Regions from separate parts of the Acidovorax sp. JHL-9 genome, predicted to be linked through region 1. Evidence: riboswitches for the same ligand, from Rfam matches in the RefSeq annotation. Region 1 holds a riboswitch; the other holds the start of a gene.
The links. Region 1 has a riboswitch for glycine ahead of gcvT (glycine cleavage system aminomethyltransferase GcvT). Riboswitches for the same ligand answer to the same signal wherever they lie in the genome.
Positions count from the first base shown of each region.

Region 2: linked by a shared signal. The riboswitch ahead of K225_RS0104450 (D-amino acid dehydrogenase) and the one ahead of gcvT (glycine cleavage system aminomethyltransferase GcvT) in region 1 are both predicted to bind glycine.

Region 1 covers NZ_AUEX01000003.1:172,133-175,721, forward strand. Annotated here, with positions in the region: gene K225_RS0103700 (TRAP transporter large permease) at 1-940, shown strand, start outside; glycine riboswitch at 946-1,056, shown strand; glycine riboswitch at 1,070-1,192, shown strand; gene gcvT (glycine cleavage system aminomethyltransferase GcvT) at 1,237-2,370, shown strand; gene gcvH (glycine cleavage system protein GcvH) at 2,463-2,837, shown strand; gene gcvP (aminomethyl-transferring glycine dehydrogenase) at 2,865-3,589, shown strand, end outside.
Region 2 covers NZ_AUEX01000004.1:69,288-72,876, forward strand. Annotated here, with positions in the region: gene K225_RS0104440 (YXWGXW repeat-containing protein) at 1-247, shown strand, start outside; gene K225_RS0104445 (2-keto-4-pentenoate hydratase) at 488-1,270, opposite strand; glycine riboswitch at 1,490-1,605, shown strand; gene K225_RS0104450 (D-amino acid dehydrogenase) at 1,698-3,035, shown strand; gene K225_RS0104455 (ABC transporter ATP-binding protein) at 3,192-3,589, opposite strand, start outside.

The DNA.
Region 1 (3,589 bases):
GTTCGCCATCGGCGCCATCCTGGTCCCGGCGCTCATCAAGCATGGCTACCCCACCAGCTACGCAGCGGCCTTGCAGGCCACCAGCGCCGAACTGGGCGTGATCATCCCGCCTTCCATCCCGCTCATCCTGTACGGCGTGAGTGCCGAGGTGTCGATTGGCGAGCTGTTCATCGCCGGCTTTGGCCCGGGACTGCTGATCAGTGGCGCGCTGATGCTGTTCGTGTGGGTCTACTGCAAATACAAGGGCTGGGGCAAGAACGATGGCGATGGCCGCATGCCCATCGGCCGTGCCACGCTGCAGGCCGGCTGGGCGCTGCTGATGCCGGTGATCATCCTGGGCGGCATCTACGGCGGCGTATTCACCCCCACAGAGGCCTCGGCCGTGGCCGTGTTCTATGCGCTGGTGGTGGGTGTGGTGATCTACCGCGAGATTCGCCTGGTGGACCTGTTCGCCATCCTGCGCAAGTCGGCCCTCTCGTCAGCGGTGATCATGTTCATCATTGCCAACGCCGGGCTGTTTGCCTTCCTCATCACCCGCGCGGGCGTGCCCGATGCCATCGGCCGCTGGCTGGAGGCGGTGCTGCAATCCCCTGCCCTGTTCCTGCTGGGCGTGAATGCGGCGCTGTTCTTCATTGGCATGTTCATCGAGACCAGCGCGGCCATCATCGTGCTGGCGCCCATCCTGGCGCCCGTGGCCCTGCACTTCGGCGTGGACCCGGTGCACTTCGGCCTGATCATGGTGGTGAACCTGGCCATGGGCATGATCACACCGCCCTTTGGTGTGAACCTGTTTGCCGCGTGTACGGTGGCGCGCATCTCGCTGGACCGCATCGTGGGGCACCTGGTGCCGTTCGTGCTCGTGATCCTGGCGTGCCTGCTCGTCATTACCTATGTGCCGCAGCTGTCGCTGAGTTTTCGGGACCTGGTGTACGCAAAGTAGTTAGAATCCCCCCGTCAGGAGAGAGTGCCCCGCCGTCGCTTCATGCACGGCAGCGCGGCACCGCCGAAGGCGCAGGCAGCAGCCGAACGCTCAGGCAAAAGGACTGGCAAGCGCCCGCAGCGATGCGGGCGTTCCCTTGCTGGAGAGAGATGTCCGCACTGCAGGTGCAGGCCATCCACCGAAGGAGCAAGCCGCGCGGCCAGCCAGGGCGCCGCGGTGAATCTCTCAGGTAAAGCGGACAGCAGGGCAAATCGCGTGGCATTCGTGCCACGGCCCCCATTTGCCCTGGAGCTCTTATGTCCACACCTGCCGCCGCCCTGCTCATCACGCCCCTGAACGCCCTGCACATTGAACTGGGCGCCCGCATGGTGCCGTTTGCCGGTTATTCCATGCCCGTGCAGTACCCTGCAGGCCTCATGGCTGAGCACCTGCACACGCGCCAGGCCGCAGGGCTGTTCGATGTATCGCACATGGGCCAGCTCAAGCTGGTCGGCCCCGATGCCGCCGCCGCGTTCGAGAGCCTGGTGCCCGTCGATGTAATCGACCTGCCCGTGGGCAAGCAGCGCTACGGCCTGTTGCTCAATGACGAGGGCGGCATCATCGACGACCTGATGTTCTTCCGCGTGGCCGACAACGAACTCTTTGTCATCGTCAACGGTGCCTGCAAGGTGGGTGACATGGCCCACATCCAGGCCCGCATCGGCCGGCGCTGCGACGTGGTGCCCATGCCCGACCACGCGCTCCTGGCGCTGCAGGGTCCCCAGGCCGTCACCGCCCTGTCACGCCTGGCCCCGGGCATTGAAAAGCTGGTGTTCATGACGGGTGGCGATTTTTCCATCGCAGGCTGCGACTGCTTCGTGACCCGCAGCGGCTACACGGGCGAAGACGGCTTCGAGATCTCGGTGCCCGCCGCACAGGCCGAGACCCTGGCACGCGCCCTGCTGGCCCAGCCCGAAGTGAAACCCATCGGCCTGGGCGCGCGCAACTCGCTGCGCCTGGAAGCGGGCCTGTGCCTGTACGGCAACGACCTCGACACCACCACCACACCCCCCGAAGCCAGCCTGAACTGGGCCATCCAGAAGGTGCGCCGCACCGGCGGCGCGCGCGCGGGCGGCTTCCCTGGGGCCGACAAGGTGCTGGCGCAGCTCGACAACCCCGCCAGCCTCGCGCGCAAGCGCGTCGGTCTGGTCGCGCTGGAGCGCGTTCCCGTGCGCGAGCACACCGAATTGCAGAGCGCCGACGGCCAGAAGATTGGCGAAGTGACCAGCGGCCTGCTGGGCCCCACGGTGAACGAACCCGTGGCCATGGGCTATGTGGCCCCCGCCTTTGCCGCCATCGGCACGCGGGTGAACGCCATGGTGCGCGGCAAGGCCGTGCCCATGGAAGTGCGCGCCATGCCGTTTGTGCCCGCCAATTACTACCGCGGCTAATTTTGCGCGGCGCGGCACCCCAACCGCGCCTGCGCCCGCTACATTGCAGATTCCTTTCTTTTTTATCTTCTAGCTGCTTGAGGAGCTTTCCCATGACCGTCAAATTCTCCAAAGACCACGAATGGATCAACGCCGCCGACGCGAACTCGGCCGTGGTGGGTATCACCGTGCATGCCCAGGATGCCCTGGGCGATGTGGTGTTCGTCGACCTGCCCGCCGTGGGCACCACGTTTGCCCAGGGCGACGTGGCGGGCGTGGTCGAGTCGGTCAAGGCCGCAGCCGATGTGTACATGCCAGTCTCGGGCGAGATCGTCGAAGTGAACGAGGCCCTGCGTGCCGACCCTTCGCTGGCCAATTCCGACCCGCTCAATACCGGCTGGTTCTTCAAGGTCAAGCTCAGCGATGCCAGCCAGCTCGACGCGTTGCTCAGCGAAACCGACTACACCGAGTTCGCCAAGAACGCCTGACCCTGTTTCCTTCTTCGAGACTGCCCCATGTTGATGCAATCCGCCCTGCCGCTCGGCGCGCTTGAAAACGCCACCGAATTCCTGCCCCGCCACATCGGTATCGACGCGGCCGACGAAGCGCACATGCTGTCGGTGATCGGCGAGGCCTCGCGCCGCGCCCTCATCGACTCCATCGTGCCGCGCTCCATCGCCCGCAGCCGCGCCATGGACCTGCCGCTGCCGGTCATGGAAAGCGCTGCGCTGGCCGAACTTAAGGCGATTGCATCCAAAAACAAGGTCTTGAAGAGCTTCATCGGCCAGGGCTACTACGACACACACATTCCCGGTGTCATCCTGCGCAACATCCTGGAAAACCCCGCCTGGTACACGGCCTACACGCCTTACCAGGCGGAGATTTCGCAAGGCCGCATGGAAGCCCTGGTCAATTTCCAGACCATGGTGTGCGACCTCACGGCCATGCCGATCGCCAACGCATCGATGCTCGACGAGGCCACGGCCGCCGCCGAAGCCATGACGCTGGCCAAGCGCTCGGTCAAGAGCAAGAGCAATGTGTTTGTGGTGGCTGGTGACGCGCACCCGCAGACCATCGAGGTGATCCAGACCCGCGCCCGGCCGCTGGGCATCGAAGTCGTGCTCGCCAACTCCGCCGAGCATTGGAACACCCTGCTGGACGGCGACTACTTCGCCGTGCTGGCCCAGTACCCCGCCACCAGCGGCCGCATCGACGACCTGCGCGCCGATGTGGAAAAGGT
Region 2 (3,589 bases), on a different contig from region 1:
GGTGCCCGGCCACTGGGAATGGCGCGGCCACCGGCATGTGTGGATGGCGGGCTACTGGGTGCAAGCCCGCCCCGGCTACCACTACCGCGAGCCCCGCTGGGTGGAACATGACGGCCGCTGGGCCATGCAGCGCGGCGGCTGGGACCGCGACCGGGACGGCGTGGCCAACCGCTACGACCGGGACCGCGATGGCGATGGCGTGCCCAACCGCCACGACCGCCAGCCCGACAACCCGCGCCGCAACTGATCTTGCGGCGCAGGTGGCCCCCTGCGGTTTCCCCGGGGGTCATTCCTGTTCCCAATCATTCGTGTCGAAGACACCTGTTCAAGATCTTTTCGGGGTCGCACAAGTACCTTGCCCAAAGGGTTGGAGTGCCATCGGGCGATGGCACGCCCCGGCTGCTTGCATGGGCACGAGCGAAGCCGCAGACAGTGCTGCAGCACGGCAAGGCGAAGCAACGACGCCACGGAGGGTTTGGAAAAGGAATCAGACCAGGTGCAGCTCGGCGTGGCCCAGGCCCGGGAAGTCGGCCACCACCACCGTGCCCGGCGCCACCAGCACGGTGCCGGTGCACGAGCCCGTGGTCACCCACTGGCCCGCACGCAGGCCGCCCAGGCTGCGCGCGCCCTCGTTGGCCAGCCACACCAGCAGCCGCAGCGGGTCGCCCGCCGGGTTGCCCCAGGCGGCGTGCTGCACGGCCACCGTGCCGTTGACGGACAGATGCACCGGCTGCACCAGGGGCTGGACCGCAGCCAGGTCGTCCGACCCCGAACCCACCACCAATGCACCATGGCAGGCCTGGTCGGCCAGTCGGCTGAACTCGCCCTGCTGGGCCCAGGCGGCAAAGCGCGTGTCGCACACCTCGATGGCGGCGCGCACCGATGCCATGGCCGCCAGCACCTCGGCCGGACTGTAGGGCGCGGTGCGCTCGGGCAGGTCGGCGCCCAGCTCATAGACCAGCTCGGCCTCGACCCCCATCACGGCAAAGCCTGCGGCAGGCAAATGCACTGCCTGCCCGGTGGACGCTACCGCCACCGAATCGCGGGTGAGCGCCGCGCGCGCGGGCAGCGCCCGGGGCGATGCGGCGCCCACCTTCCAGCCCGCGATCTCGCCGCGCTCACGCACCACGACGTCCTGCACGGCATAGGCCTGGGCCGCATTGCACGGGCGCAGCGCAGCGGGCAGATCGAGCGGCCGGGGCATGCGCCCCTGGCGCGCCATGGTGAGCAAGGCCGCGCTGGCAAAGGGATCAAAGGCGGTATCAGACATGGCAGGCATCCTTGGGATAGAGCTTGGCGGATTATGGCGAGGCACCAGTTGCTGCGCCCGTCCAGCATCAGCAACGATTGCCATCCATTAGCGCGCACAGCCCCCCTTTTGCGCCGCAGTGCCGCCTAGAATCGGCCTCGCAGGAGAGTCAGCGGCAACGTCCGCTTCACCGAAGGCGCAAACTCCCATACACGCTCAGGTTCCGTACTGCACCATTCAACAAAGCCGTCTGGAGAGCCGCCACGACCTACACGCGTGGCGCACCGAAGGAGCAAACCACACGCCATGCCGGCGATGCGGTGAATCTCTCAGGTACCAAGGACAGGGGGAGCGGCAGCTTGGCAGACGCGCCGGCTGTACGCTATTGAAGCAATAGCTGCTACCGCACGCCTGTCAAGCGCCAGAGCCCAGAAAGGCTTTGAAAATCATGCGCGTGATCGTTTTGGGTGCCGGCCTGCTCGGCGTGACTTCGGCGTATTTCCTGCAGCAACTCGGCCACGAGGTCACGGTCATCGACCGCCAGGCCACGCCCGGCGCCGAGACCAGCTTTGCCAACGGCGGCCAGATCTCGGTGAGCCATGCCGAACCCTGGGCCAACCCCAGCGCGCCGCTCAAGGTGCTGCAGTGGCTGGGCCAGGAAGATGCACCGCTCTTGTTCCGCCTGCGCGCCGACATGCGGCAGTGGCTGTGGGGCCTGCAGTTCTTGCGCAACTGCACCCCGGCGCGCACGCGCCACAACATCGAGCAGATCGTGCGCCTGGGCACCTACAGCCGCAGCGTGCTGCAGCAGCTGCGCGCAGCCACCGGCATCGCGTACGACCAGCGGACCCAGGGCATCCTGCACTTCTATACCAACGCCAAGGAGTTCGACGGCGCACTGGCCCCGGCCGAGCAGATGCGCCAGCTCGGCTGCGAGCGCCAGGTCATCAGCGCCGACGAGGCCGTGCGCATCGAGCCAGCCCTCGCCCACATCCGCCCGCAACTGGCCGGCGCCACCTACACGGCCGAGGACGAGTCGGGCGATGCCAACCAGTTCACACGCGAACTGGCCCGGCTGTGCGAGGCGGCGGGCGTGCAATTCCGCATGGGCCACCACATCACGGCGCTGCGCGAGGCCGGTGGCCATATCGACCATGTGGAGCTGACCAATGCCGAGGGCCGCTTTGAGCGCGTGCGCGGCGACGCCTTCGTGCTGGCCATGGGCTCGTTCAGCCCGCTGCTGGCCCAGCCGCTGGGCATTCGCCTGCCCATCTACCCGGCCAAGGGCTATTCGGTGACCATGCCGGTCAAGAACGCGTCGATGGCCCACGAGGTGAGCCTGACGGACGACGAGTTCAAGCTGGTGTTCTCGCGCTACACCAGCGCGCAGGGAGACCGTTTGCGCATTGCCGGCACGGCGGAATTGAACGGCTATGACCGCAACCTGAACCCGATGCGCTGCGAGGCCATCGTGCGCCGCGTGGAGCAGCTCTTCCCCGGCGCGGGCGATACCAGCCAGGCCCAGTTCTGGACCGGCCTGCGCCCCGCCACGCCCAGCAACGTGCCGCTGATCGGCAAGACCAAAGTGGCCAACCTGTTCCTCAACACCGGCCACGGCACGCTGGGCTGGACGCACGCCTGCGGCTCGGGCAAGGCGCTGGCCCATATCGTGAGCGGGCTGGCGCCCGAAGTGGACTTTGCTTTCACGGGCACGGCTGACCGCGCGGCACCGGGCCGCAAGATGGCCGCGACCGCGCCCAGCCAGCGGGCAGTGAACAACGCCTGAGAGGCGGACGACCTTGGGCGCCTGCGGCACCGGTGCGCAGCCGCAGGCACCCATGAAAAAGCCTGCGGTGCCCAAGGGCATACGCAGGCCATGCTGTCGGCGTGGAAGCTGGCCGCGGGGAGTTTGGCCCCTGCCAACTGCCAGCCTCACCAAGCGTCAGTGACCGCCGCCAAGGTAGGCGGCCTTCACGGCCGGGTCATCGCGCAGGCGCTCCGCCGGGCCTTGTACGGAAATGCGTCCGTTTTCCAGCACATAGCCGTAATCGGCAACCGCCAGGGCAGCTGCCGCAAATTGCTCCACCAGCAGCATGGTGACACCCTGCCCCTTGAGGCGCTCAATGATGCGGAAAACTTCCGCCACCAGAATGGGCGCAAGGCCCATGGAGGGCTCGTCGAGCAACACCACTTCCGGATTGAGCATGATGGCGCGGGCCATGGCCAGCATCTGCTGCTCACCGCCGGACAGCGTGCCAGCCAGCTGAGTGCGGCGCTCCTTGAGGCGCGGAAACAGCTCCAGAGCCCGCTCCAGGTCACCGGCCACATCCCCCCGGGGGC